2 regions of the Bacteroides sp. OM05-10AA genome follow, and region 1 is predicted to be linked to the other one. Evidence: riboswitches for the same ligand, from Rfam matches in the RefSeq annotation. Region 1 holds a riboswitch; the other holds the start of a gene.
What was found. Region 1 has a riboswitch for cobalamin ahead of nrdD (anaerobic ribonucleoside-triphosphate reductase). Riboswitches for the same ligand answer to the same signal wherever they lie in the genome.

Region 1 (4,180 bases):
AATTGCTGATACGTTTCATATATCCGATGACGCGGGTCAGATAATCCACATTCTCGCTGTGACATTCGGGACATTCATGCAGATAACGTTTGTCGATATGATGGCATTTGTTACATACTGTATTCGGAATATTGAATGTGAAGTAGTTGCAACCTTCGGTAGCGGCAACACGAAGCAACTGCCGGTATTGCTCTTTGCTAAGATGCTCTTCCAGATTCATGTGCAAAGCCGAACCACCCGTCAGATGCTCGATATAACGATGCCCGTGCAGGCGGAATTTATCGACAATGTTCAGTGATTTGTCTTCTACAATATAGAAATAGCTGTTGTAACATTCGCGGTAAGTCTGGAATCCGGCTTCCTTGTCCCATTTCGCGTGTTTCACACCCACATTTTCGGCAGGAATCATTTCGCAGTTGAAAAGTACTTCTTTGGTACGATATTTCTTATTGTATTTCTCAATCATGCCGAGAATCTCCTGCACAAAAGCCTCGTATTTCGGATTGTCGTTGATGTCGATTCCCATAAATTGGGCTGCTTCCACCAGTCCGTTCACACCGATAGTCAGATATTGGCGGCTCATATTGATATAGCCTGCATCAAACAAAGGCAACATACCCTTTGCCTGCAATAATTTCAGGTTCTCATTATAGGCAAGCTGTACTTTGTGAACCAAGTCTACTACTTCTTCCAGGAAGAAAGGGTAGAGAATACCTGATTTTACAGCATGCTGTATACAACGGTTCAGATTGATGGTCAACACGCTCTTCGAACCGGTAGAGACTCCTCCGGCTCCCAATGTATAGCTAAAGCCATTGTCCTGTATTTCATTACGCAGACGGCAGCAGCTACTCAAAGAGTCGGCATTGTCACTCATATAGGTGAAGAATGAATGTCCTTCGGCATACATTTCAGCGGTGAAGTCGCCATATTCCTTATCCAGTACATCGCCGTCTTTGGTCAGGAGTGCCATTGTCTCTACAGGGAATGTCAGAACGGTGCGTGTACGCTCCTTATTAAACCATTTCATAAAACGCTTCTGCAACCAGCTAAGCGAATCCCAGTCGGGTTTGCTTCCGTCGGGGAAAACAAAGTGCTCGAAAAGGCTATTGAAATAATACTTGTCATAATAAGCCACATTCCAGAAAACTGCCTGGAAATTGCGGGCACCCGTAGGCTGGTTGATGGAATATACGATTTGCTCGAAACAGTCTGTGATGATTTTATCGATCGATCTTTGTTTCAGAGACAAGTCTGCCAGTTTATCAGGGTGTTTATAATAATCCTGCCCGTATTCCAAACCGATGAAATAGTTCATGTACATCAGGAATTCAGGAGTGGCACATGCGCCGCTTAGCATACTGGATACGATAAATACCATGTTGATAAATCCTCCGCAGAAGGATTTCAGATTGGTCGGGGCGGTAGAATTGCCTCCTACTGCTGTTGTTCCTGCTATCAGCCAGGGATACATGGTAATACTGGCACAGTAGTTCGCCAGATTGGTTTCATCATTTTTGTAGATGAAGTGATGATTCAGGAGTTCCAAATAACGGTCGGAAGCCTCTTTACCATACATATCTCTCAAACGGTCTGTCAGCAGGCGGCGGTTGAGGCGGATGAAATTGGATTTGGGCAGTTCTCCTATCAGCGTGGCGATATTCTTGTTTTCCACATTGGCGTTGGCATCGTACTTACTACCGCTGGCAGGGTTGGAAGCATCGCAATAATCCATGAGGAATTTAAGTTTGTCTCTGACTTCACGGTCTTCCAAATGTTTTTGACGATACAGCATATACGCTTTGGCCACGCTGTAATAATGTTCTGCCATCAAGGCGACTTCCACCTGGTTTTGGATTTCCTCTACGTTTGTTCCGTCACTGATACTGACACGGCTTAACACATTGGTTATCACATCTTGCGTAGCAAAACTACCTACTGATAAAAATGCCTTGGATATGGCATTTTTGATTTTGTCGAGGGAAAAAGCTTCTTTTTTCCCGTCTCTTTTGATAATGAATATCTCCGAACTAATCATACCTATATTTTAAGAATTAACAAAATAGATTTAGTGCCTACATAGTTATTCATGCACGACAATTTCTGGAGACTTGTAATAAAATGGACCTGTACGATTCGTTCTATTGCCTTTCACCCGAAAGCCTGGAATAACGGAAATTTTATCGGCAGGTCTTCTGACTTGTTTTTGTTGTGGCGCCTTCCCGATCCGTTTCATGAATCAGTGGCAAATGAATGCCATAACATTTCTCTTTTTTATGAGAGAGATAAAACTTACAGCTACGGGGATAGTTCCGGATTTTCACTGGATTCCCTTTTAATTCCGTCTGGTGATAATGCCATTTCGGAAACCGATGTTGGCGGCAAAGTTAGAAATTAAATCAAGATTCCAATTGAAAAGGAAGAAAAATATTCGCTCTTTATCAGAACGATATATAGCATTAACAACCTGATAACTTTCCGTTTATGTTCTATTCTTCGTATTTTAGTAGAGTCCGGTTTATGTATTTCCTGCCTGATGGATGAATGAAAGTGTAGAATAATGAAACAAGATGCATTATGGTCAGCGATGTTGGGATCCCTTTCTCTTCAGGGAATGAGGCGTTTGCATTGATGTTTCCATATTTTAGATTTTTCGAAAGCATAATAGATGTTAATAGGGCTTATGGCTTGCGAACTAATATTTGATACGATATGTTGTTTAAAGTGAATAACGAATTAAAAAATGAACTAGAAAGTTAGACATGAACAAACAATACATTTCTAATGATTTAGGAGATAAAACATTACATTTAAAAACTTATGAATATGAGAAAATCTATTATTTTATTAGCTTTTATATTGGGTGGCTTTACAGTAGCAAATGCCCAATCAGTTGTAGAAGGTACCAAACTTACAGATAATTGGTCTGTCGGAGTAAATGCCGGTGGAGTCACTCCCCTTACTCACAGTGCTTTCTTTAAAGGTATGCGTCCCACTTTTGGAGTGGGAGTCTCAAAGCAATTAACTCCTATCTTCGGTTTGGGATTCCAAGGGATGGGATATATCAATACCACTTCCAGTAAAACGGCTTTCGATGCTTCGGATGTCAGTGTATTGGGTAAAGTCAATTTGATGAATCTATTTGCAAGTTACACGGGCGAACCTCGTTTGTTTGAAGTGGAAGCTGTTGCCGGAATGGGTTGGTTACATTATTATGTGAATGGCGATGGCGATCAGAACTCCTGGTCTACTCGTTTGGGATTGAATTTCAATTTCAACTTGGGTGAAAGTAAAGCATGGACATTGGGAATCAAACCTGCCATTGTGTATGATATGCAAGGTACTTATCCTGAAACGAAGAGCCGTTTCAATGCTAATAACGCAGGTTTTGAGTTGACAGCCGGATTGACATATCACTTTAAGACAAGTAACGGAACACATCATTTTGCCAAAGTGAGAGTATATAATCAAGCCGAAATTGACGGACTGAACTCTTCAATCAATGCACTTCGTGCAGATGTAAACAACAAAGATGGTGAGATCAGCAATGCAAACCAACGTATCAACGGATTGCAGGAAGAACTTGAAGCATGCCGCACAAAAGTGGTTCCGGTGGAGACTGTAGTGAAAACCGCCCGTGTACCCGAATCTATCATTACTTTCAGACAAGGTAAATCGTCAGTTGACGCTTCACAACTTCCTAATGTGGAACGTGTAGCTTCTTACCTGAAGAAATATGCTGATTCTAAAGTGGTTATTAAGGGATACGCTTCTCCGGAAGGTAGTGTTGAAGTGAATGCCAGAATTGCCGCAGCACGTGCAGAAGCTGTAAAAACGATCTTGGTCAACAAATATAAAATCAGTGCATCTCGTATCACTGCTGAAGGTCAGGGTGTAGGCGATATGTTTACTGAACCGGATTGGAACCGTGTAAGTATATGTACTATTGAAGATTAAACTGATATATTACAGAAATAGAATAATGAAGGCTGCCCCAAAAGGCAGCCTTTGTTGCATATCTTGGGTTGTATTTTTTGAATACTCTGAAAGTTTAGTAAACAGATTTCTTTGTACATTACATAAAATGGTTATTTTTGCAGGTATTGTTCATGCGCGTTCTGTGTTGAGTGTGCAAATATCAACCATTAAAAACTGTATTATGAAGAGAGTATTTGTTTTT
Region 2 (4,180 bases), on a different contig from region 1:
CGGAGTTGGCTACATAGAGTTTGTTGCCCACAATCACCATTTCTTCCGGCTGGTAGCCGACCACACAGGTATCCTTGACAGTCAGTGTGGTAGTGTCAACACGTGCTACATACCCCAGTCTGGCGTTAGGATCTATTTTGACAGGGCCTGCATACGAACTGACGTATGCATATTTATCTTTAAAGACGATATAACGGCAATTAGGTATGGAAATTTGCGTGATGTGTTTTGCTGTTTCTACATTCATCACTTCTACGAAATGAGAACAGTTGATGATGGCATATAACTTATTTCCATAGATTTGGATATCATTTCCCACATCCCCCAATTCTTGTACGACTCCCGGGTTCCGTTCCGCATAGATATTCTTATGATAGATACCGGTTTCGTAATCAAAGTAATCAAGGGTAGCCTTGTTGCTTCCCATATTTCCTTCATTGAGTAGAAAGAAACCTTTGACAGAGGTACCGCTTACTCCGGGGGTAACTTGGTTGGGAGTTGACGGAATAATGCGTTCATCTTCGCGACAAGAAGTCGACAGAAGAACAAAACAGATAATGATGGATAGAACAGATATTCTCATAACATGACGTTTAATTTGATTTTAAAACTTGTACCGGGCATAGGATAGCATTGCACTACATCATATTGCTGATTGAAGATATTATTAATTTCTGCCGTTACACGTATTCCCGTTTTCCCCCATTGAAAAGTTTTAGATAGGGAAAAATCGTGGGTATACCAGGGCTGTGCGTAGTTCTCCGGGATATTGGCGACTGCTTCATAACGTTCACCTGTATAAATGAAACTATAGTTACAGGACCATGTTTGGTAACTTCCATTGAGGATGATGGAACCTCCATGCCAAGGTATATAAGGAATCTGGCCTCCATACCATTCACTGGTAGGATCGGTAAAATCCTGTGCCTTTTGATAGGTGTAATTGAAGAGAGTGCTAAGTTCCACCTTTCCGAAGCCCCATTCTCCTCGTATGGCTGCGTCTAATCCCCGAATTTCCACATGTCCGAGATTAATCATAGTCCAACGGAACTGGTTGGAGGTAGGCATGGCAATGATTTTATCATCTACTTCATTATAGTAACCATCTATTTGTAAGTCCAGGCTTTTCAGCCAATGGTTATTCCAGGTGTGAGAGAAAGTGATACCCACATCGTATTGAGTGGTATATTCTGGTTTTAAGTCCTTATTGCCTATAAAAGTATAATACAAATCATTGAGAGTCGGCATGCGAAAGACTTTCTTATAAAAGGCCCGTACATTCAGAGGGAGCTTGGTCAATGGTTGCCAGGTGGCTATGACAGACGGAGTGTATTTGTTTTTGGTGCCTGCATTGGCTCCTTTGGTACGTGTATTGTCGTCGACATGAGTATATAACAGGCTCGCCTGCAACATGAGGCGGTTGAAGTCAAAGGACGTGGCAGCAGAAGTCAGGATTGTATTACGGGTTGGATAGACAAAATCTATGAGATCGGCCCGTAATGTATTCCATTGAAAATCGTTGGATAATGACATACTCCACCAGGGATAGATGGTGAATAAATGGGCGGCCGAAGCATAGATTTCTTGCTGTCGGTAGTGATTGTCTACATACATGGTGGTGACATCCAGTCTGGGATCGGATAAATAGTGGAGATAGTCATAAGCATATTTTCCGTTGGCTAGCAGACTGTACCAAGGCTTAAAATAGTTTTGAAAAGATCCTTGCACAAACAGATTGGTATCCCATTGCCGGTCCTGATGGCGAAACTTACCCGGTTCTTCTCTTACCGCAGCTCCGGGGTATCCCCGTTCCGAGTTGTATAGGTATGCTTTGGCTTTCCATTCTCCTTTGGGGACTTTTCCGAAGAATGCATTCTCCAAACGTAACATTCTTACGTCTCCATTTTGACGAACAGCTGTTGTGTCGTAACCATCTTTCTTGGCGTATGTGAATTTATATCGTCCTGATGTATACATATACTCCGTACTGATGGAACTGCTTATTCGTTCGTTGAAACGGTGTTCCCAAAGTAGTGACGGATTGATGGTGGAGAATGAACCGCCTTTCACCCCGATGTTCAGATTGTTTTTCTTTTCCCCTTTGAATATGGGCTTTCGTGTCTGCATATATATGGCACTTGCGGAACTATAATCTTTGGCAGGTTGGAAGATGGCACTTTTTTGACCATTATACAGTGAAATGACTTCCATATTATCTAATGAAAACCGGCCTAGATCGACGACTCCATTTTGCGCATTTCCTAATTCAATACCATCATAAAATACTCCGACATGATGACTGCCCATACTTCGTATATTGACGGTTTTTAGTCCTCCAATACCTCCGTAATCTTTTATCTGTACTCCGGAAAAGTAGCGCAAAGCATCAGCAACGGAGTAAACATTGAGCTTCTCCAGTTCTTTGCCGGACAGAATCTGTACAGGAGACATCTTTTTTTGCATCCGGTTGCTGTAGATAGTAACTTCTTTGAGTTTGAGAAGTGTATCAGACAGAGAAGTCTGATGCCGAACCCTGGACTGGGAAATGGCCGGTAATGTGGTAAATAAAGATAGAATCAAACATAATATCCACCGTAAATGGATACAATGCTTATGGTATGAATGGACTTGAATAGAAAGCATGTCTTTTATTTTATAGGTATAAAAAATCCGTTTGTTCAGATCTGAATTCAATCTACACAAACGGACATATAGCTATTATACCAAATAAAAGATAATTGCTTATTTTCTATTTGACTACTACCCGAAATCCCGCAGGTGTAAATCAGAGCATCAAGGCAGGTCTTCTGACTCATCCCATTTTGCAACGCCTTCCCAGATAAACTATCCAGTGACTTTCGTGTTGCAATTTTGCTCTCTGATTACAAGGAGCGGAGATTTACAGCAGCAGGTTCTGTTGCCGGTTTACACGGCATTCCCTTTTCATTCCTTAACAACGTGAAAGTTGTTCAAGGAAACCTTAACGGCACAAAGTTAGAAAGTTTTTATTAATTAGTTTGTTTTATTCTAAAAAAATATCCCACTGACCAATAACAAATATTCCGGCATCTGATTCTGTTTTCCCCATTTGTTAATAATCAATTGGATGGAAAAAGGATATATTAATATGTTATCCCAACGACAGAATCAATATTTGTGCCGTCAATACTCGCAGAAACATGGTGAGCGGATATACCGTAGCGTAACCAACGGCAGGTGCATCACAGGAGGTCAGGTCATTGGAGTAAGCCAATGCCGGCGGATTGGTAGTAGAACCAGCCAGAACCCCGATAAGCGTGAAATAATTCAGCTTGCAATAATACCGTCCTATCAATCCTGTAATCAGAAGTGGCAGGATGGTTATAATGACTCCGTAGCCTACCCATACATATCCTCCGCCATGAATGACTGTGTCTACAAAGCCTTCGCCTGCTCCCAAACCTACGCAGGCGAGGAAGATGGAAATACCGATTTCACGAAGCATCAGGTTGGCACTCATGGTGGTATAAGTAATCAGCTTGTATTTCGGACCGAAACGGCTAATCAGGATAGAAACGATGAGCGGACCGCCTGCCAATCCTAGTTTCACAGGTTGTGGAATTCCGGGAAATGCGAAAGGAAGACTTCCCAGAATACATCCTAAAGCGATACCTATAAAGATAGGAATCAGGTTCGGATGATTTAAGCGTTTCATGGAGTTGCCAAGTACTTTCTCTGCATGGGCAACAGCCAGTTCGGAACCTACAATGGTGACACGGTCTCCCATTTGTAACTGTAATTGTGGAGAGGCTACCAAGTCTACTCCCGAACGATTGACGCGGGTGATGTTTGCTCCGAAGTTATTTCTGATTTTGAGTTGTGAAAGCGTTTTCCCGTTCAATTCCGGTTTAGTAATCAGGATACGGCGTGAAATGAGCTCTTTGTTCAGTTGTTCCCATTCCATTTTGATTTCCTTTCCGAAGAATACAGTGATTGCTTCCACGTCAATCGGGGTAGAGATCACTAATATGATATCCCCTACATGTAGGGTTGTCTCGGAATTAACCAATTCGGTTTCTCCACCTTCGCGGTGTTTGATGCGGGAAATGACAAATTTACGGTTCAGTAACGGGCGGAGTTCTTTAATCTTGATACCGTTTACCGATTCGTTTCTCACCTCGATGGAGATAGGGCGTACAGT

Region 2: another riboswitch for cobalamin. It lies ahead of DXB58_RS12345 (TonB-dependent receptor); the one in region 1 lies ahead of nrdD (anaerobic ribonucleoside-triphosphate reductase).

What each region holds. Positions count from the first base shown of each region.
Region 1 covers NZ_QSUR01000003.1:237,517-241,696, forward strand. The annotation lists gene nrdD (anaerobic ribonucleoside-triphosphate reductase) at 1-2,038, opposite strand, end outside; cobalamin riboswitch at 2,168-2,389, opposite strand; gene DXB58_RS03640 (OmpA family protein) at 2,821-3,957, shown strand; gene DXB58_RS03645 (STM4015 family protein) at 4,160-4,180, shown strand, end outside.
Region 2 covers NZ_QSUR01000013.1:124,348-128,527, reverse strand. The annotation lists gene DXB58_RS12350 (DUF5074 domain-containing protein) at 1-583, opposite strand, end outside; gene DXB58_RS12345 (TonB-dependent receptor) at 580-2,643, opposite strand; cobalamin riboswitch at 2,780-2,998, opposite strand; gene DXB58_RS12340 (putative transporter) at 3,131-4,180, opposite strand, start outside.